3 regions of the Sphaerisporangium siamense genome follow, and region 3 is predicted to be linked to each of the others. Evidence: riboswitches for the same ligand, from Rfam matches in the RefSeq annotation. Region 3 holds a riboswitch; each other region holds the start of a gene.
The links. Region 3 has a riboswitch for cobalamin ahead of bluB (5,6-dimethylbenzimidazole synthase). Riboswitches for the same ligand answer to the same signal wherever they lie in the genome.
Positions count from the first base shown of each region.

Region 1: it holds a riboswitch for cobalamin, as region 3 does, so the genes downstream of both, BJ982_RS04530 ((2Fe-2S) ferredoxin domain-containing protein) here and bluB (5,6-dimethylbenzimidazole synthase) in region 3, are expected to answer to the same signal.
Region 2: it holds a riboswitch for cobalamin, as region 3 does, so the genes downstream of both, BJ982_RS32735 (ABC transporter substrate-binding protein) here and bluB (5,6-dimethylbenzimidazole synthase) in region 3, are expected to answer to the same signal.

Region 1 is NZ_JACHND010000001.1:976,480-983,576, forward strand. Features, by position in the region: gene BJ982_RS04520 (ABC transporter ATP-binding protein/permease) at 1-394, opposite strand, end outside; gene BJ982_RS04525 (hypothetical protein) at 391-603, opposite strand; cobalamin riboswitch at 960-1,164, shown strand; gene BJ982_RS04530 ((2Fe-2S) ferredoxin domain-containing protein) at 1,398-1,778, shown strand; gene BJ982_RS04535 ((2Fe-2S)-binding protein) at 2,070-2,771, shown strand; gene BJ982_RS04540 (SagD/YcaO family ATP-dependent cyclodehydratase) at 3,099-4,520, shown strand; gene BJ982_RS04545 (LLM class F420-dependent oxidoreductase) at 4,566-5,588, shown strand; gene BJ982_RS04550 (MATE family efflux transporter) at 5,585-6,985, shown strand.
Region 2 is NZ_JACHND010000001.1:7,185,177-7,192,273, reverse strand. Features, by position in the region: gene BJ982_RS32745 (cytochrome P450) at 1-1,226, opposite strand, end outside; gene BJ982_RS32740 (Gfo/Idh/MocA family protein) at 1,629-2,465, shown strand; cobalamin riboswitch at 2,513-2,635, shown strand; gene BJ982_RS32735 (ABC transporter substrate-binding protein) at 2,705-3,658, shown strand; gene BJ982_RS32730 (FecCD family ABC transporter permease) at 3,670-4,698, shown strand; gene BJ982_RS32725 (ABC transporter ATP-binding protein) at 4,695-5,531, shown strand; gene BJ982_RS32720 (adenosylcobinamide amidohydrolase) at 5,577-6,245, shown strand; gene BJ982_RS32715 (serine/threonine-protein kinase) at 6,280-7,097, opposite strand, start outside.
Region 3 is NZ_JACHND010000001.1:59,753-66,849, forward strand. Features, by position in the region: gene BJ982_RS00295 (monooxygenase) at 1-720, shown strand, start outside; cobalamin riboswitch at 965-1,163, shown strand; gene bluB (5,6-dimethylbenzimidazole synthase) at 1,195-1,815, shown strand; gene BJ982_RS00305 (winged helix DNA-binding domain-containing protein) at 1,820-2,932, opposite strand; gene BJ982_RS00310 (glycosyl hydrolase family 18 protein) at 3,078-4,631, opposite strand; gene BJ982_RS00315 (trypco2 family protein) at 5,033-5,353, shown strand; gene BJ982_RS00320 (tetratricopeptide repeat-containing S1 family peptidase) at 5,361-7,097, shown strand, end outside.

The sequences.
Region 1 (7,097 bases), 920 kb from region 3:
GGAATCTGCCGACATAGGCGTCCACGGTCTCGATCCCGTCGACCAGTGAGCTCTGCGTCGATCCGGTCCGCCCGCGTTGCGCCCAGCCGGGCCCGAGCATCAGCAGCTTGGCGGTCAGCCGCCGCCGCAGTTCCTTCTTGATCCGAGCCGATGTCCGCAGCGCGACGCCTTCCCGTACCGCGAGCGCCAAGCTGCGCACGAGTTGCAGGGCGACGATCCCGGCGACGGGCCAGACGATCGAGGCCGCGTCCTGGCCCGAGAAGATCCTGGCCAGGGATTGGGCGATCAGCACACCCTGGCCGACGTAGGTCGCGGTGATGGCCAGCAACAGGCCGACCAGCCCGGCCAGGCGTCGGCGCACGGACGGTGACAGGCGCAGCAGTCGGGCGATCACCGCTCCTCCTTGAGCTCGAAGACGAGCTGGGCGCGGGGTACGGCGCGCACGCCGTACCCCCGGGAGATCCGCTCGACGGTCAGCACCTCCTCTTGTGGACCGCAGGCCGGAATCGGGCCACTGTCCGTGCGGGAGAGCCGGTCGCGGTACGCGGCGGCCCGGTTGAGGTCGTGCGGCGCGGCCGGCGTGCTGATGCCCAGCGCACGCACCAGAAGAGGGATCTCCGGTTGGTGGCGCTGCCGATCAGGTGGTAGGCCGGCGCGCCGGCCGCGCCGCTTGGGGGCGCGGCCCGAACCCCGCACCTTGCCGGGACCAGCGAAGACACCAACAGGGCGAGCACCCCTCATGAGCCCGAACTCCTTGCAAGAGATTCACAGGCGGGAGGCATTCGCAAAATAGGCACGACTTCCCGGCGTGGTCAAGACCACACGCCAGGTGGCCCCGTGCTCCACCGCGGCCGGACGTGCCCTATGACTACGCCGCCCTGGAGCCGGATCACCGGGAGACCCGGAGCCGCGCCGAGCACCCCGCGGCCTACGCTCGATGGCCCGGTGAGCGGACACGGAATATCCGTGCCTTTGCGGGTGGTGCGGCTTGTGCGACCATGGGCGCGAAGGCGACGGCGGAACGAGGAAGCCGGTGTGAATCCGGCGCGGTCCCGCCACTGTGATCGGCGAGCGGACCCCGACAACGCCACTGCCCCGAGGGGTGGGAAGGCCGGGGCGAGCTTCGACCCGAGAGCCAGGAGACTCACGCGGTCGCCTCCTCACGGAATTGGGGCGGATCTCCCCAAGAGAGGAACGGTGATCGCCGTGCCGCATGTCCGGCATGTCCCTTTCGTTTATCCGCGCTGGTGCAAAAGCGGGCGTCCCCGTGTCGGGTTTGCCCGCCATCGAGGTACGGCGGCGGTCCGATCCTCACGGACCCTTGTACTCCGGCCAGATCCCCTGCCGTGGCCAGGCCCCGATGCGCTCGACCGCACCGGTAGAGGGTGCGGGCGCGCATGACGAGAATCGCCATCTGCCGGGGCTGCTGCTGCGGCACCGCGCGCAGGGTCCCCGGCCTTGACCACGACGCGCAGGTCGCGCGCCTGGCAGAGGTCGCCGAGGTGCGCGTCACCGACTGCCTGGACGTCTGCGACCAGGCGAACGTCATCGTGGTACAGCCCTCACCCGCGGGGCGGCAGGCGGGCGGGCGGCCGGTGTGGCTGGGCCTGGCCAACCAGCCGGAGGCGGCCGACGACATCGCCGCCTGGATCCGCGCCGGCGGTCCCGGCCTCGCCGATCTTCCTGGCATCCTCACCCTCCACGTCACGGCCCCGCCGCGGCGTATCCGCACCGCCGGCGTTGTGAGCGACTCAGGACATGCCGATCACGCGTCATGAGCGGCGCGGTGGTCGCCCTCGGCGCGCCCGGCGAGGTGCTCGCCCCGGCGCCGCTCGCCGAGGTCCATCGCGTTGAAGCCGAGGTGATCACACACCCGTTAACGGGAACTCCACAGGTGACTCTGATAACCCGCGGCCAGCCGCATCCGAGGAGTGATCCACCGGCCTGAACCTTTCTTTGGCCGGCGATGCCGGAACGAATGCACTTACCGCGTTCCGGCGTATTTCCCATGCACTCCAGTCCCTAATTCCACACAAATCCACCGAAACCAGAAAATGGAGTTATAAGCCATGGGTTCTCTTCGGCCGGCCTCGCCGGAATCGATCACCGCCGCCCTCGCGGACGTTGCTTCGGTCGGCTCGTTCTTCCGGATCGCCGTGTCGGGTGACGGCGCCGGATGGCATCCGATCGAGGAGGACTACGCCCGCGGCGTATCCGACCTGGTCACCAGTGTCGCCACCCGCTATGGCGCCAAGGAACCGCGAATCGGCGCCTCCATCATGCAGCTCGGGCACGCGGCCCGATTGTGGTCGCCCATGCTCGCGTGCGCCCTCGTCCACGGCGTCGTGCCCGACCTGACCCGCCTGCACCGAGCCGACGACGGGCCGGCCCTGCGGCTACCGGCCTCCTCCGGCTGGCATGTCGACGCGAACGCCCAGCTCACCCGAATTCTCTATCGATCGGTGGTGGTCACGCACCTGGAGGCGCTCGCCGCCGGGTTGCGCGTCAAGGTCGCGCCGCGCCTCCTGTACGGCAACGCGGCGTCCGCGCTGGCCGAGGCGGGCCGAGCCGTCCTCGCCGCGCGCCCGGACCTCGCCGGCCCGACGTACCGTCTCACGACGGACCTTCTCGGCATCGGGCGGCTGGCCGGGCTCGGCGACGTCACAGGCCCAGATCTGACGTTCCGGCGCAGAAGCTGCTGCCTTTATTACCGGGTCCCCGGCGGAGTCAAGTGCGACGACTGCTCTCTGGACGGAAAACACCGCCGATGAACCGGACCGCGTTCGGCATTGAGTTTCGCGCCGCGCCATGCATAAACTCGATGCAAGGAGTTCGCAGTTGCATAATGGTCGCAATAAGGGCGGCCATATGCCGAGCCGAAGGAGGACGCACATGGCGCACCACGGTTTCGTCGAGCCCGAAGACCCTCAGTCGGGCGTCAGGTCCCACACGCCGGCGGTGGACTCGCCGTTCGAGTGGCGTGAGGAAGCCGACAGCGAGTGACCAGAAGGCGGGTGGGCCGCCGGTTCGGCGGCCCACCCGCCGCGTACCGGCATCCGGGCCGATCCAGGCGTCCTTCCAGAGGGAGGAGCGATCACATGAGGAACCCGATGGCCGAGCCGGAAACACCGGCCGGCCCGGCCGCGGCGGACGAGGCCGAGGGCATGGAAGAGGTGGCCGCCCGTCTCGGCACGGAGGGTGGGCTGGGCCTCATCCGGCGCCTCACCAGGGATCACCCCCGCCTGGACCTCGTCGCGACCTGTGTCTCCTACAGCGCCCGCCTTTCCACCCCTCCCGGATCGGCCGCCGTCATCGACACCGTCACCGGCGGAGCCGCGTTGGCGGATCCGGCCCGTGCCCGGTACGCGGCCATCGGAGAGGCCGTGGAGCGGTACTGCGGCAACGCCGTCCCCGCCGAACTGCCGACCGGCTCCTACGAGCGCCTTGCCCGCGAGGGCCGGCCGGTCGCGGACCCGCGGACATTCGCGCTCTACTCCCGCGCCCAGCACGCCCAACGGGGGTTCCCGTTCGTCCCCATGACCCCCGACCTGGAGATCGCCTGGGCCCACGGCGAGGATCTGAGCGACGGGCGGCAGATCCTGGTTCCGGCGTCGCTGGCCTACGTCAACTACTTCCGCGGGACACGCGCCGCCGAGGCGCCCACCAACTACCCGATCCTGGCGGGGACCGCCGCCGGCCTCACCCCGGAGCGAGCCCGGTTCGCCGCGCTCCTGGAAGTCCTGGAACGCGACGCCGTCACCGTCTGGTGGACGAGCGGGGCGCCCGCCGCACCACTCGTGGCCGGCACGGGCGGCCGTCTCGGCTTCGCGCTGCGGGAGGCGGAGCAGGCCGGTCTGGACGTCACCCTGCTGCGCATCCCCTCGTCCTTCGACGTCCCCGTCGCCGGGGCGTTCATCGAGGACCGCGCGCGACGGCTGGTCGCCTTCGGCAGCGCCTGCCGTCCGACCGCCGAGGCCGCGGCCGCCAAGGCGCTCACCGAGGCCGTCGGCATGCACGCGACCGGCTTCGAGCTGCTCGACCGGGACGGCCCCTTCTGGCGGGCCGTCGACGCCGGCCGGATCAGCCGCCACCCCTACCGGGCGCACCGCGCCGACCGTGCCTATCTGGAGGACTTCCGGCCGGACTGGCGGGACGTCAACGACGTCCGCCTCCACGTCCAGGTCTACCTCGACGCGCGCATGCAGGACACCCGCCTGGACCGCCTGCGCACCCCTGCGGCTCCCGCGGCGTCGCCCGATGACGCGGGAGCGGCCGGCCCGCTCGGCTCGCTCACCGCCCATGGGCTGCGCGCGATCGCCGTCGATCTCACGACCCCGCAGGTGCGCGCCGCGGGCATGCACGTGGCCCGGGTCATGGTGCCCGGCCTGTACTGCAACGCCCCTGCCGCGTTCCCCTTCCTCGGCGGCGACCGGCTCCACCGCGAACCCGCCGCGCGTGGGTGGGTGCCCGGCCCGCTCACCGAAGACGATCTCGTACGGGATCCGCTGCCGTTCTCCTGACCACGACCCCTTCGACTCTCCGGCAGGCATACGGAAGGAGCGCGCATGCGCCTCGGGCTGGCTCTCGGCTACGGCGGGGAACCGATGGAACATCTGCTTCCCGTCGTCGAGCACGCCGAGCGGATCGGCGTCGACTCGATCTGGAGCGTGGAGGAGTACGGCCCCGACGCCGTCAGCGTCCTCGGGTACCTGGCCGCGCGCACCGAACGGATCGAGCTGGGCACCGCGATCATGCAGATCCCCGCCCGTACGCCCGCGGCCACCGCGATGACCGCCATGACCCTCGACGTGCTGTCCAAGGGTCGCTTCCAGCTCGGTCTCGGACTGTCGGTCCCGTGGATCGTCGAAGGCTGGCACGGCCAGCCGTACACCCGGCCCCTCCAGCGGACCCGCGAGTACGTCGAGATCGTCCGCAAAGCGATCGCGCACGAGGAACGCGTCGAGCACGGCGGTGAGATCTACCGGCTCCCCTACCGCGGACCAGGCTCGACCGGCCGGGCCCGGCCGGTGCGCTCGGAGATGAACCCGCTGCGTCCGCACATTCCGATCTATCTAGGGGCCATCGGCCCGCGCAACGTCGCCCTCACCGGAGAGATCGCCGATGGCTGGCTGGCCGGGATGTACGCTCCCGAGCACGAGAAGGCGCTCACCCGTCCACTCGACGAGGGAATCACCGGGGCGGGCCGGGCTTCGAGTGACGTCAAGATCTGCCCCATCCTGTACGTCTCCCGCGCCGCGACCCCCGGGGAGGGCCGTGACCGGCTACGGCCGCTGTTCGCGCATCTGATCGGCGCGGTCGCCCCCGGAGTGCGCAATACCTACTTCGACGTGGCCTGCCAGATGGGGTACGAAGGAGCCGCGCACGACATCCGCCGTCACTTCGCCGACGGTCACAAGACCGGCGCCGCGCAGGCCGTACCGGACACCCTGCTGGACGAGGTCGCCCTCGTCGGGCCGCTGCCGGCGATCGTCGAGCGGATCCTCGCGTGGAAGGACTCACGCGTGGACACTCTGATCCTTCTCGACCGCGACACCGAACTCATGGAAGCCGCGCGGGCGGTCCTGTGAGCCACGGCACGCCCCCGGCCTCTGCCGAGACCGGCGCGCGTCCGGCGATGGGCCAGGTCTGGGACCTGGCCCTTCCCCTTCTCGTCGCCGGGCTGACGCAGATCGTCGTCAACCTCGTCGACACCGTTCTGCTCGCCCGGCTGTCCCCCGTGGCGCTTGGGGCGTTCGCCCTGGCCGCGCCCGTCCATCTGATCGGCCTCGTCATCGTGCGGGGCTGGGCGACGGCCGTGCAGGTGCGGGTGTCCCGAGCGCACGGCGCTGGACGGCCCGGCGAGGTCGCCCAGATCGTGCGCGCCGGGCTCGCCACCTCCGTCATGGCCGGCGTCGCCGTCGGAGCAGTGCTCTTCGTCACGGCCGGTCCCGTGCTGGCGCTGCTCGGCGCCTCTGGGGAGCTGATCGGCCCAGGAGTCGCCTACCTGCGGGTGCTGGCCCTGGCCGTCCCGTTCGCCGCCGCCTCGTTCACGTTGCTGGCCGCGTGCTCGGGCATCGGCGTCACGCGCGCGTCGCTGTACAACGCCGTACTGGTCAACGTCGTCAACGTGCCGCTGGGCGTACTCCTGATCTTCAATGCCGGTCTGGGCCTCACCGGCGCCGCCCTGGCCACCTTCGCCGCGACCGCGGCGGGGACCGGGTTCTTGCTGATCTACTCCAGAGCCCGGTTGCCACGCGCCGCCGCGGGCGAGACCCCCGAGGGGGGTCAGGCACGCGGAGTGATCGCGGGCCTGTGGGCCATCGGCTGGCCGGAGATGGGCGCGATGGGCGTCGGATACGTCAACGAGGCGCTGCTCGCGGGGTTCGCCGCCCGCATCGGCACGCTCGACCTGGCGGCGTACCGCATCGTGGACAACCTGCTGCTGCTGGTGTTCACCATGCTGAGCTCCGCCGCCACCGCCATCACGATCCTGGCGGGCCAGGCGCTCGGCCGCGGCGACCACGCGCACGCGGAGGCCTGGCGCCGGACGGGAGCCCAGCTGTTGCTGATCATGCTGGCCGTCCCCTCGGCCGTGATACTCGTCCTCGGCCGGCCACTGCTCTCCCTGATCACCGGCGACGCGGTGGCCGCCCTCGCCTGGGCCGCGGTCCCCCTCGCGTTGCTCAGCATGGCCCCCATGGTGCTCGCCATGTCCCACGCCGCGCTGCTGCGCGCCGCCGGGGACAGCCGCGGCGTCATGATCGTGTCGGTGGCCTGTGACTACGCGGTGCTGATCCCCCTGGGGTGGGTCCTCGGTGTGCTCTTCGGGCTGGGGCTGCCCGGCCTCTACGCCGCGTGGATCGCCTTCGCCGTGCTGTTCGCCGCCCTGCTCCATATCCGTTCGCGGCACCAGGCCCGGCGCGACCGGCCACCCGCGGCGAGCGTCGAAGGCCGCGGACTCGCCGGTGAGGCGGCCGCGTCCTGAACCGGCGGCCGATTCGGCCCGCGCTCGCCGCTCCCGACGCCGCCCATGTCCATCTACCCGAGCGGGAGATGTTCCTCCACGAGTCGTTTCCGGGGCCAGGAGACCAATCGGA
Region 2 (7,097 bases), 7.1 Mb from region 3:
GCGGCGATGATCAGCGGCGCGGCCATCTCGAACAGCGGCCTGCCGAGGCACAGGTGCGGGCCGCCGCCGAAGGGGAAGTACGCATAGCGGTGGCGGCGCTCCTGCGCGCCCGGCGCGAAGCGCTCGGGGTCGAACTCCAGCGGGCGCTCCCAGAACTCGTCCAGCCGGTGGGTGGCGTACGGCGTGATCAGCACCTGCGCCCCGGCCTCGACGGCCACTCCGCCGACGCGGTCGGCCTTCTCGGCCATGCGAGGGAACAGCCACCCCGACGGCCACAGCCGCATCAGCTCGCGCAGCACCATCGAGGTGTAGGTCAGCTCCGGCAGGTGACCGGCCCGCACGGGCCCGGCGCCGACGACCCGGTCCACCTCGGCGTACAGCTTGGCGGCGACGTCGGGGCGCCGGTCCAGCGCCGGCCACAGCCAGGTCAGGGTGGTCGCGGTCGACTCCGCCGCCGCGCCGTACACGCTGACGACGTCGTCGCGGATCTGCCGCTCGCCCTCGCCCCGCTCCCGCCGGGCGTGGCAGAGGGCGGACAGCACGTCGCCGCCGGGCCGCGGGTGGCGCCGCCGGATCATGGGCAGCACGACCTCGTCGATCGTCTCGATGGCCTCCTGGTAGGCCCGGTCGCCGGGCAGCCGCATCGAGTACGACAGGGAGGGCAGGAACATGCGGAGCGCGACCGCGCGCGCGGCCTTGTCGTAGGCGGGGGACAGGCGGCGCCCGTCCTCGGGCGAGAGCCGCCCGCCGAACAGCACCTTGATCACGGTCTGGTTGACGAGGTCGGCCAGTTCCTCGCCCGCGTCGAACGCCCGTCCCGAGGCGGCGTGGACCTCCAGTTCGCCGACCCGCTCGTCGATGGCACGTGCCATCTCCTCGCCCAGGGAGCCGACCTTCCTGGCGGTCAGGAGCGGCTGGAGGATGCCGCGGCTCGCCTCCCAGGCGGCGCCGTCGTCGAGGATGCTCGCGCCGAGCAACCGCCGCAGGGGACGCCAGAACATCCCCTGGCGCTGGTAGTTCTCCCAGTTGCCACGCAGCACGTGCTGGACGTGGTCGGGGTGGCTGACCAGGTAGACGGGCGTGGATCCCGCCGGGAGACGGACGATCGTCCCGCGGGAACGTCTGGCGAGCGCCGCCAGCGTGTTCACGGGGTCGCGCACGATCTGAGGGAAGAGCCGGTGGAGGGGGACGGTTCGGGCATGCCGGGGGGAAGCGGCGACCGACATCGTGGGGTGCTCCAAGGGTGTGCTGCGGGCCGTGCCGCGTTCGCGTCATGCGTGAAAGGCCGTGAAAGGCCGTGACCGGTTGTGCCGCACGAGGCGGGCGCCCGGAACCGGCGGGGAGGTCCGGCTCCGGGGCCTCCTATCGAGCGCCGCTCACCGCATACCGCGAACGCGACAATTGGTAATTTCGTGCGGCAAAATGCCACATGATCAATGAAGTATCACGATCGCGGACCGCGATCAAGGTTTCGGTCAATAACCACTTAGACCGCCGAAAATGGCCTTTTCCGTACAGTCCGGAATCCAGGGGCGCGATACCCGACGCCGGACACCCCGCGTGGCTGGGCTAGTCTCGCTCCGATCGGTCGGACACCCGGGGAGCTGAGCGTCGTGGAACCAGTGTCGGTGGGTCTCATCGGAGCCGGGCCCTGGGCGGAGGCCGTACACGCCCCCATGCTCGCCGCCGGGCCGCACACGCGGCTCGCCGGGGTGTGGGCGCGCAGGCCCGAGGCCGCCGCCCGCCTCGGGGCCCCGGTGTACGAGCGGGTCGAGGAGCTGTTCGAGGTCTGCGAGGCCGTCGCCTTCTGCGTCCCGCCCGCCGTGCAGGCCGAGCTCGGCCTCCTCGCCGCCAAGGCCGGCAAGGCCCTGCTGCTGGAGAAGCCGCTCGCCGCCGACCTCGACGCCGCGCGCCGCCTGGCCGACGCCGTGGGCGAGGCCGGCGTCGCCTCCCAGATGGTGCTGACCTTCCGGTACGCCCCCGCGACCAAGGACTTCCTGCGGCGGGTCTCCGAGATCGACCCCTTCGGCGGGCACGCCGTGAACGTCTCCGGCGCCCTGCACGAGATCGACTCCCCGTGGCGGCGCGAGCGCGGCGCGATCCTCGACGTCGGCCCGCACGTGATCGACCTGCTGGACGCCGCGCTCGGGCCCGTCATCGGCGTGCGCGCCCACGGCGACCCGCTCGCCTGGACGGGCCTGCTGCTGGAGCACGAGACCGGCGCGGTCAGCGAGGCGTCGCTGTCCATGGCCGCGCACGGCGAGGACGGCGTCTCCCGCGTCGCCGTCTACGGCCACCGGGGCGGCGCCACGCTGACCGGGGACGCCCTCGGCCCGGAGGTCTTCCCCGCCATGGCCGCCGAGTTCGCCGCCACCGTGCGCGCCGGCGGCGGCCACCCGCTGGACGCCCGCCACGGGCTCCGCCTCCAGGAGATCATCGCCGCGGCCGAGGCCCAGCTCGCCTGACCCGCGGTGGTACGCCCGTCACGACCTGGCGTATCCCCTCTGGCCGTTGGTTGATACGGTTCGTGTGACGCGTGGCGTGGAGCGAAGTCCGGTGTGATTCCGGCGCTGTCCCGCAACTGTGAGATCCCCCCGGATCGAGCCAGGTCGCCTCCACCCGCGCCGACGCCGTCAACCCTCGTGGAAAAGGGTGATCCGTCATGACCACGGGTCCTCGTTTCCCGGCAACAGGAGGAACCCACGTGAGGCCCGTACGCACGGTCCTGGCGTGCGCGTTGCTGGGTACGCTGACGCTGGCCGCGTGCGGCCGGACCGACGCCCCCTCAGCCACCAGCGCAGTCACCAGTACGACCCCCGCCCCATCCGCCGGCGCCGCCGGCTTCCCCGTCACCGTCCAGGCCGGCAACGGCCCGGTGACGATCGCCGCCAGGCCCACGAAGATCATCTCCCTGTCGGCCAGCCACACCGAGACGCTGTTCGCGATCGGCGCGGGGCCGCAGGTCGTCGCCGTGGACGACCAGTCCAACCAACCGGCCGAGGCGCCGAGGACCGACCTGTCCGGCTTCAAGCCCAACGTCGAGGCCATCGTCGCCAAGCGCCCCGACCTGGTCGTCCTGTCCAACGACATCGACGGCGTCGTCGGCGCGCTCACCAAGCTCGGCGTCCCGGTGCTGCTGGAGCCCGCCGCCACCAAGTTCGACGAGGTCTACGACGAGATCGCCGACCTCGGGGCCGCCACCGGCAACGCCGCCAAGGCCACCGAGCTCGCCCAGGGGATGAAGGGCCGGATCGACGCGATCGCCGCCGCCGCGCCCAAGGACAAGAAGCTGAGCTACTACCACGAGCTGGACAGCACCCCCTACTCGGTGACCTCCAGCACCTTCCTCGGCCAGGTCTACGGCCTGTTCGGCCTGACCAACATCGCCGACAAGGCCCCCGACCCCGCCGGCGGCTACCCCAAGCTCTCCAGCGAGTTCGTCGTCAAGGCCGACCCCGACCTGATCTTCCTGGGCGACACCAAGTGCTGCGGCCAGTCCAGGGAGACCCTCGCCAAGAGGCCCGGCTGGGCCGGCCTGTCCGCCATCAAGAACGACCGGGTCGTCCCCCTCGACGACGACATCGCCTCCCGCTGGGGGCCGCGCGTGGTCGACCTGGTCAAGGTCGTGGGCGAGGCCGTCCAGAAGGCCGCGGGCTGAGACCGGCGGCCATGGCGACGGCGTCTCCGGCGCGCGCACGGCCGGCGGCGCTCGCGGTGGCGCTGGTCGTGCTCGCGATCTGCCTGCTCGCGGGACTGACGATCGGGGCGGTCGGCATCCCCGCCAAGGGCATGCTGCTCGAACTCCTCGACCGGCTGCCGTTCGTCTCGGTGGACTCGGGCCTGTCGCCGGTCGAGAAGGGCCTGCTCTTCGAGCTGCGCATGCCCCGGGTCGTGCTGGCCGCCGTCGTCGGCGGCCTGCTCGCCATGTCCGGCGCCGGCTACCAGGGCGTGTTCCGCAACCCCCTCGCCGACCCTTATCTGCTCGGCGCCGCCGCGGGCGCCGGCTTCACCGCCACGCTGATGATCGTCCTGGTCCAGGTGCAGGGCCTGGTGCCGATCGCCGCGTTCGGCGGGGCGATCGGCGGGGTGCTGCTGGCGTACGCGCTCGGCAGCACGGCCGGGCGCGGCGGCGGCACGGCCACGCTCGTGCTCGCCGGGGTCGCGGTCTCCTCCTTCCTCGCCGCGCTGCAGGCGTTCGTCCAGCAGATCCGCGTCGAGCAGCTCCAGAAGATCTACTCGTGGATACTCGGCGGCGTCGCGGGCGACTGGTCGCAGGTCCGGCTGGTCGCCCCCTACGCGGTGGTGTCGGCGGTCGTCCTGCTGGCCCACGGCCGCCTGCTCGACGTCATGTCGGTGGGCGACGACGAGGCCGTCAGCCTCGGCGTGGACGCCGCGCGGGTCCGTCTCGTCGTCCTGTGCGCCGCCTCCCTGGCCACGGCCTCGGCGGTCGCGGTCAGCGGCCTCATCGGGTTCGTCGGCGTGGTCGTCCCGCACGCCGTGCGGCGGCTCGCCGGCGGGTCCTACCGCGTGGTGCTCCCGCTGTCGCTGCTCGGCGGCGCCGCGTTCATGGTGCTCGCCGACCTGCTGGCCCGCACGATGCTCGCCCCCGCCGAACTGCCCATCGGCGTGGTCACCGCGTTCGTCGGCGCGCCGTTCTTCGTCGGCATCCTGCGCGCCACCCGCTCGGTGAGCGTGTGAGCGCCCCGCCGAACCCGGTGAACCCGGTGAACCCGGTGAACACCGTCGAGGTGCGCGACCTCGGCGTCTCGCTGGACGGCAGGCCCGTGCTGTCCGGCGTGGGGCTGTCGGCGCGCGGCGGCGAGTGGCTGGCGGTGATCGGTCCGAACGGCGCCGGCAAGTCCACGCTGCTGCGGGCGATGATGGGCCTGGTGGAGGCGAGCGGCGAGGTCCTCGTCGACGGCGTGCCCGCGCGCGGCCTCGGCCCGCGCAGGCGCGCCCGCCTGATGGCCTACGCCCCGCAGGACCCTCTGCTGCCGCCGCACCTGACCGTGTTCGAGTACGCCATGCTGGGCCGCACGCCGTACATCTCCTACCTCGGCCGGGAGTCCAGGAGCGACAGAAGCGTCACCGGGTCCGTGCTCGAACGCCTCGACCTGGCCGCGCTCGCCGACCGGCCGCTCGGCAACCTGTCCGGCGGCGAGCGCCAGCGGGTCGTCCTGGCCCGCGCGCTCGCCCAGCAGGCCCCCGTGCTGCTGCTCGACGAACCCACCACCGCCCTGGACCTCGGCCACCAGCAGCAGGTGCTCGAACTGGTCGACCGGCTGCGCCTGGCCGACGGCCTCACCGTGATCACCACCATCCACGACCTCAGCCTGGCCGGGCAGTACGCCGACGCCATGCTGCTGCTCGCCCGCGGTGCCCTCGCCGCCGCGGGCCCGGTGGCCGACGTCCTCACCGAGCCCCTGCTCGCCCGCCACTTCGGCGCCCGCGTCCGCGTCGACACCGGCCCCGACGGCCGCCCGCTGGTCAACCTCGTCCGCCCGCGCCAGGACGCCCCCGAGCCGGCCTGAGGGCCCCGGGGTACGCTGCGAGCACCCCGCCGTGAGGAGTCCCCCATGCCGCCCCCGCCGTCGCTGAGCCACCGGCACGAGGACGGGGCGCGTCTCGCCTCGCTGCTGTGGGAGTTCGGCCCCGGCCGGCGCGCGATCTCCTCCGCCGTGCTCGGCGGCGGCATCGCCCCCGCGGAATGGGTGCTGAACGCCCAGGTGGTGGCCGGGTACGCGCGCATGGACCCGAGGGAGCACCTGCGCGCGCTGGCCCCGCCCGGCACGGGCGTCGGCATGATGACCGCCGCCTCCGTCGACCGCTACACCCGCGCCGAGGACGGCGGAGCCGAGGCGGTCGCCACCGTCGGCCTGCGCGTGCCCACCTGGGCGGCCTCGCCCGAGGGCGTCCCCGACCCCGAGCTGCGCCCGCAGCGGCTCCACCCCGCCCCCGGCACCGTCAACATCATCGTGGCCCTCCCCGTGGCCATGTCCGACGCCGCCCTGGTCAACACCGTGATGACCGTCACCGAGGCCAAGACCCAGGCCCTCATCGAGGCCGGGTACGCCTGCACCGGCACCGCCTCCGACGCCGTGTGCGTGGCCGTGCGCGCCGAAGGCCCGCGCGAGCCGTTCGGCGGGCCCAGGTCCATCTGGGGCGCCCGCCTCGCCCGCGCCGTCCACCACGCCGTCCTCGACGGGGCGCGCGCCTGGTCGGCCGCCCACGACATCACGCCGTGACGACCGGCCCGGCCGCGCGAGGACCCGGGAGGGCTCAGGAAGGGAACGTCGTGGTGGAGGTGATGCGGTCGATGGCGGTCTGGTCGCACCTCGCGGGCGGGCAGAAGAAGGCGAGCAGCGCGACCGGCTTGTCCTGGCCGCGGCTGACGATGTAGACGACCAGGTCCAGGCGTCCCTGCTGGGCCGGGTCGTTCACCACGCCCGTGAGCCGGAACGCCGGCCTGCCCCCGACGGTGGCCGAGGTCGGCGCCGAGGCGAAGTCGGCCGGCCCCGGCAGCACGAAGCTCAGGCTGCGCTTCAGCGTCTCGGGGGCGTCGGCGGTGCTGATCGTGTCGTTGAGCTCGGCGAACACGCCGGTCGCCCGCTCGGGACTGCTCGCGAGCAGCGCGTTGACGGCCGTCCAGTCCGAGGCGATCGGCACCGAGAACAACGTGTCGAACTCGGCCGCCGCCGGGGAGAACACGGCGTACTCGTCGTTGTGCGTGCGGGACTCCCATGTGCCCGGGTACTCGAACGCCATGGGGGCGGCAGGGGTCCCCGGATACCGCTTGGGGCCCGGCGCCACCGGCGACCCCTGGGCGAGGAGCAGCGCGGCCGCCACCGCCAGCGAGACCAGCACCGCGCCCGCGGCGATCAGCAGCCCGGCGGGCGGGCGGCGCCGCTTGACCGGCGGCGGAGGGCCGGGGTGGGTGGAGGCGCCCGTCTCCGGATACCCGCCCGGGACCGGGAAGCCCGGCGGCACGGTGCCCGCCCCCCGAGCCTGCCCCGGCGGTACGGACGCGGGGACGTGCCCGAGGGAGCCCGAAGCCGGAACGTGCCCTGCCCCGTCAGGCGGCGCGTGGACGTGCCCGG
Region 3 (7,097 bases):
GAGACGCTGCTCAAGCAGAAGGTCGGCTATCCGCTCCAGCCCGGCAGCAAGCTCGTCATGCAGATCCACTACAACCTGCTCGCCTCGGGCGGCAAGGCCGACCAGAGCGACCAGTCGAGCATGCGGCTACGGCTCACCGATGGCAAGGCCGAGCTCAAGCCGCTGGCCACCGGGTTGCTTCAGGCCCCGATCGAGCTGCCCTGCACGAGCCAGGAGTCCGGTCCCCTCTGCGACCGTGACACCGCCGTCAAGGACGTCGTGAGCCGCTTCGGCACGGACTCGGGCGAGAACGTCGCCCAGCTCGCGCAGTACTGCGGCCAGGGCAAACCGCTCACCCCCGGGCCTACCCAGCACTGCGACAGCAAGTTCGAAGGCAAGGCGACGATCTACGCCACCGCGGGGCACATGCACCTGCTCGGACGCGCGATCAAGGTCGAGATGAACCCGGGCACGCCCAAGGCGAAGACGCTGCTGGACATCCCGTCCTACGACTTCGACGACCAGCAGATCCGCCCGTTGCCCGAGCCCGTCACCGTCAAGCCCGGCGACAACCTCCGCGTGACCTGCACCCACGACGCCGGCCTGCGCAAGACCCTGCCCGCGCTCCAGGGCCTGCCCGCGCGGTACGTGGTGTGGGGCGAGGGCACGAGCGACGAGATGTGCCTCGGCCTGCTCGTCATGTCCCCCGAGGGCCGGCAGCGGGCGGGCGCGGGCGGCTGAGCCACGCCCGGCCCACCACCGGGGTGCCGCCGTCCGCTTCCAGGACGCCGGCACCCCGGCGCGTGCGTTCGCGCGGCCGCCGGTCGCGCGGCACCGGCGCGTTCGCCGGAACCCTCACCACCGTCCCCGCCATCGGCGGCCGGCGTGACCGCTCCCGTTCAGGTGAGCGCCATGCCGTCGTCCGGACAGGCGATTGCGACGCCCCCGGCGATACGGCGGCGGCAGGTGATCGTTTATGGTTTTCCACGGAGAGTCGTAGTGAGGTGCCTCGCCTCGGCGGGGAGAATCGGGAAGCCGGTGTGATTCCGGCACGGGCCCGCCGCGGTGACCGGGGAGCCACCACCCACGCGCGAGTGCGCGGCCACTGGCCCGGAAGGGCTGGGAAGGCGGGTGGCGGGCGTCGATCCGGGAGTCCGAAGACCGGCCTCGCGCCCACCGCCCCGGGTATGGGGCACGCGCAGCGGGAGCCTGCCCATGGACAACCGGTTCTACGACGTCATCCACCGCCGCCGGGACGTGCGCGGCCAGTTCACCGGCGCGCCGATCCCCGATCGGGTGCTGCACCGCGTCCTGTCCGCGGCGCACGCCGCGCCGAGCGTCGGTCTGTCCCAGCCGTGGGACTTCATCGTCGTGCGGGACGACGCGGTCCGCGCGGCCTTCCACGAGCACGTGACGGCCGAGCGTGAGACCTTCGCCGCGACGCTCGACGCCGCGGCGGCGGAGCGGTTCGCCCGGATCAAGATCGAGGGCGTGCTGGAGTCGACGCTGTCGATCGTCGTCACCTACGACCCCGGGCGCGGCGCGCCCGCCGTGCTGGGCCGGCACGCCATCGCCGACACGGGCCTGTACTCGGTGTGCCTGGCCATCCAGAACCTGTGGCTGGCCGCGACCGCCGAGGGCCTCGGCGTCGGCTGGGTGTCGTTCTACCGCGAGCCGTTCGTCGCCGGGCTGCTCGGCGTGCCCGCGGGCATCCGCCCGGTGGCCTGGCTCTGCGTCGGCCCCGTGACCCACCTGGAGGCCGCGCCGGACCTGGAACGGCACGGCTGGCGGCACCGGCGCCCGCTGCGGAAGGCCGTCCACCACGACCGGTGGTGACCGATCACGAGATCGCGATCGAGATCGGCCTTCCGCCGCTCAGCAGGGCGCCGAGGTGGGTCGCCTCGGTTTCGAGCGCGGCGGTGTCCGGCTTCGGGGCGCCCGGGAACAGGGACACGGAGAGCGCCCCCTCGTCGTTCTCCCACACCCCGGTCACCGTGCCGGCGTGGACGAGGACGGGCGAGATCCATCCCGCGGTCCTGCTGACGTCCTTGCGGTGCGCGGCCGGGACCACGCGGGTGTCGTCGGTGCCGACGCCGAGGACGTACTGGTCGAAGGCGGGCAGGAGGCGGAGCATGTCGGTGGGCGCGGCCGAGGCGAGGGAGCCGGCGTCCTCGGTGCGTACCCACAGCCGCTCGCCCTCGACGTCGACCTCGGTGAGTATGTCGCCGAGGTCGGCGAACCACCGGCGCACGGTCGTCTTCTTGAGCGCGCCGCGCACCAGCCAGCGGTTGAAGGCGTCCGGCCCGGCCGGGCCGTACGCCGACAGGTAGGCGGGGATGGCGACCCGGGCGGCGGCGTCGGGCTCGGGCAGCCCCGGCCAGCCGGGAAGGTAGGTCGCGGGGTTGGTGAAGGTGACCCGGCCGTCGTCGCCGTCGCCGTTGCACAGGTCGCCGAGCCAGGCCAGCGGCTTCAGAACCGTGCCCCAGCCGGACCGCACGGCCTCGGAGATCGTGGCGTCCCTGGTCCGCCTCTCGACGGCCGCGACCAGTTCCTCGCGGGTGAGCACGGCGCCGTCCAGCTCGGCGCGGACGGCGTCGGCGAGCCGCGCCATGCGCGGCGCGTCCAGGAAGGACCGCTGCCAGGCGCCCTTCTCCCAGGTGCGGGCCGAGGCCAGCAGCGACAGGAAGGCGGGCGCGTCACGGGTGGACAGGGCGTGCAGGGTGCCGCGCATGGCCCAGGTGCGCATCAGCGCCTTGGCGGCGATCCCGCGCTGGACGGCGTCCTTCGCCGGCGCGGGCGAGCGCACCGCCACCGCGAGTTCGGCGTAGGACCTCACCTGGCTCTGGACCCCGCACAACCGGCGGACGACCTGCTCGGTGGAGACGGACGCCGGGCGGTCCAGGAACTGCCGCCGCATGCGCCAGGCGAGAACGGCGTCCCAGGTCAGCTTCATCGTCGGTCCCCCAGGTTTCGCGTGCCGGCGCCGCCCGCAGCCGAGAATACCGGCATGAAACCCTCCGACCAGGGCGCTCACCGTCCCCTCTCACGCGAAAAGGCCGCTCCCGGTCACCCGGGAGCGGCCCTTCACGTCCTGCCGGCTAGCGGCCCTGCAGCCCCTTCACGGTGTCGCCGAAGGTCCAGTTCCGCGAGCCGTCCCAGTTGATGGACCAGTCCATCAGGCCCTTGAGCTGGCCGTTGAACGCGTTCCAGCTCTGGCTCACCAGCGACGGCGACATGTAGCCGCCGCCCGCGCCCGCCTGGGCGGGCAGACCAGGAACCTGCTTGTCGTAGGGCACCTTGATGGTCGTGCCCTGGATGACCAGACCGTTGTTGAGGCAGGTGGTCTGGGCGGTGAAGCCCTGCACCGTGCCGGCCTGGTAGGAGTCGCCCGAGCAGCCGTACATGCTGCCGTTGTAGTACTGCATGTTCAGCCACCACAGGCGGCCGTTGTCGGCGTACTTCTTGATGATCGGCAGGTACGCGCCCCAGATGGAGCCGTAGGTGACGCTGCCGCCGGTGACGTACGCCGTCTCGGGCGCCATGGTCAGGCCGAAGTTGGACGGCATCTGGGCGAGCACGCCGTCGATGATGCGGATCAGGTTGGACTGCGAGGCCGACAGCGTGTTGATGTTGCCGCTGCCGGACAGGCCGGTCTCGATGTCGATGTCGATGCCGTCGAAGTTGTACTTCTTCAGGATCGGCACGACCGTCGCGACGAAGCGGTCCGCGACGGTGCTGGAGCTGAGGTCGATGCCGGCCGTCGCCCCGCCGATGGACATCAGGATCGTGGCGCCCGCGGCCTTGGCGGAGCACATCTCGGCCGGGGTGGAGACCTTCACGGTCGCGTCCATCCCGTCCTCCCACAGCACGGTGCCGTCGCTGCGGATCACCGGGAAGGCGGCGTTGATGACGTTGTACCCGTGCTGCTTGATCCGCGGGTCGTTGATCGGGACCCAGCCGAACGGCGGGTGGACGCCGTTGATGGCGCCGTCCCAGTTCTCCCAGTAGCCCTGCAGCACCTTGCCGGCCGGGCGGCTCTTCACCGCGCAGGTGGCGTCACCGGTCGGCGTGGGGGTCGGGGTGGGGGTGACCGTCGGGGTCGGCGTGGGCGTCGGCGAGACCGTGGGGGTGATCGTCGGCGTCGGGGTCGGCGTGGAGGTGGGCTGGGTGCCCGGCCCGTCGAAGCTGACGTCGTCGGCGTAGTAGGTGCCCTGGCCGTACCAGCCGTTCACGTACACCGTGGCGGAGGTCTGGTTCGCGCCGGTGGTGAACGAGATCGTGATCTGCGTGTACGCCGAGGGCGACGACGCCCAGCGGGACGTGCCGTTCTGCACGCCGACGTACACGAAGTTGCCGCGCACCCACGCGCTCAGCGTGTAGGCGGTGCTGGCACGCAGGCCGGTCACGGTCTGGGTGCACTGGGCGATGTCCTGCCCGCCCGCCTCGCCGGACAGCGCGCCCGAGCCGGAGTGGACGGGCGTGCTGACCACGGAGCCTTTACCGCTGGCGCAGGTCCACGACGAGAGGCCGGACTCGAAGCCCGGGTTGGACAGCAGGTTGGCCGCGAAGGCGGAGGACTGCGTGACGAAGACGCCCACTGTGGCGAGCAGCAACGAGACTGCCAGCAATAGTAGGCGAAGGGGTTTCTTCATGGGGGGTACAACCCTTCTGTCGCCCGGTCTGGGGGGTGTTTCCGGGCACGACGACGCGGCGGAGGGTTGCGAGGTGCGGGGAAACTCGCAGCTGGCACCAAATTATCGGAAGAAATCCGATCAGTGTCCATCAAATGTTTCATTCCGGCAACGCCACCCCTTGTCCGCTATGCCCCCTACTTAGCGGCCCGTCCCCCCTGTCCCCCTCCTGACCTGCGCCGACTCCGTCCCCTCGCGGGACCGGGGCCGGAGGATGCTGGTGCCCGAACGACCAAGGCGGTGAACGCGCGCGGCGAGTGGCGCGTCTGATTGGGCGCGTGGGCGGTTCTCTGCGATCGCAGTAATTACGTGAAAGCACTCATTGATGACGTTAGTGGGGCAATGTGGGCGAGGGTGCGTGGGTGGGGCTGGCCGAAGCGGTGCGCGGGGTCCGGGAGGAGCTGGCCGCGGCGATGGAGTCGGCCGACGGGGAGCGGCTGCGGTTCGAGGTCGGCCCGGTGGAGCTGGAGTTCATGGTCGAGGTGCGCCATGAGGGCCAGGCCGAAGGCAAGGTGAAGGTGTGGGTGGTGGAGGCCGGCGCCTCGGGCACCGCCGCGCGCGGGTCCTCGCACACCTTGAAGGTCGTGCTCAACCCCGTCGACACGAGCACCGGCGCCGCTCCGCTGGTGAACGACGAACTGGCGGCGCCGCCGCCGCGTCCGGGCCGCGCCGGGCAGAGGTAGGCCGGCGATGCGGCCGGAACGGGTGGTGGACGTCACCGGCAGCGGGCCGGGTGGCGGGACGGTGTTCGGATCCGGGTGCCTGGTCGGCGATGGGCTGGTGCTGACCGCCCGGCACGTGGTCGTGGACGCGGCCTCCGGGCGTGCGGCGCGGGGGTTGGCCGTCCGCTCCCTGGAGGACGATCGGGCCCGGCCGTGCGAGGTGGCGTGGGCGGGGACCGATCGGCTGGACGCGGCGCTGCTGCGGGTGGTGGATCCGCAGGGGTCGCGGGCCGGGCCGGTGCGGTGGGGGCAGGTGGCCTCGGCCACCGGGAAGGTCGCCTGCGAGGCCATCGGGTTCCCGCGGGCGATGGCGCAGACCCACGGGCCGGACGCCGGGACGCGTGACACCGAGCGGTTCACCGGGAGGGTCAACGCCGGGACCGGGCTGCTGGGCGGGCGGTTGCACGTGAGCGCCGACGACCAGGTGCCCGAGCGGGGTGGCTGGCAGGGGATGTCGGGGGCGGCGCTGTGGGCCGGTGAGCTGCTGATCGGGGTGATCGTGGCGGACCCGCCGGCCTGGCGGGCGCGGCGGCTGGTGGCCGAGCCGGTCTCGCTGCTGTGGGCCGAGCCGGGGTTCCGCGAGGCGCTGGGGCCCGGGGCGGTGCTGGAGTCGGTGGAGTTCGCCGGGCCGCCCCGGGTGGCGGCGTCCTCGCCCGCGTACCTGCTGCGGGCGGACGCGCAGACGGTGCGGTTCCGCTCCCGGGTCAGGGAGCTGGTGTCGCTGACGCGGTGGTGCGATGGAGGCGGGCTGCGGGTGCGGCTGCTGACCGGCCCCGGCGGTCAGGGCAAGACCCGCCTGGCCGAAGAGCTGTGCCAGCGCCTGGAGCAGACCCCGGACCCGGGGCCGCGTGTGGAGGAGCGGTGGTTCACCACCTGGTGGAACGACCGGCCCGCCGGAGGCGGGCACGGGCGGTCGCGGGCGCTGGAACGGCCGGACGGTCCCGTCCTGGTGGTGCTGGACTACGCCGAGACGCGGCCCGACGTCGTCGCGGAGGTGGTGGGCCTCGCCCATCGGGCCGCCGCGGCCGGGGCGACGGTGCGGGTGCTGCTGCTGGCCCGCAGCGCGGGCGACTGGTGGCAGCGGCTGATGGAGTCGGACGGCCTGCTGGAACAGGTGCTGGACGGCGCGCTCGTGGAAGAGCTCGCCCCCTTGGAGACCGAGCCCGGCGCCGTGCCCGTGGCCTACGACGAGGCCCTCGCCGACCTGGACGCCGCGCTCACGACCATGGGCTGGCCGCACCACCCGCCGTCCGCCGTTCCGCCCCTCGACGACCGGGCGGCGGGACGGTTCACCGGTCCGGGCGCCGCGCTCAGCCTGCAGATGAACGCGCTGGCCGCCCTGCTAGGCGAGGACGCGGAACCGGAGCCGGCGACCGGGACCCGCGGCCCGGTGAACTCCCCGCGGCCCCCGGACCCACCGGTGGAACCCGGGGAAGGGGTCGGTCCCGGCGGACCGGTGGAGGAGGTCATCCTGCGCCATGAGCGCCGGTACTGGAGGAACAGCGCGCGTCACCACGGGCTGACGTTGACGGACCTGACGCTGCGGCGGGCGGTGGCCGTGGCCACGCTGTGCGGAGCCTCGGGAGAAGACCAGGCGGTGGCCCTGCTGGAACAGGTGCCCCGGCTGGGAGACCAGAGCGAGGACGTGCGGCTCGCGCTGGCCCGGTGGCTCCGCGACCTCTACCCGCCCGCGGGAACCCCCGCA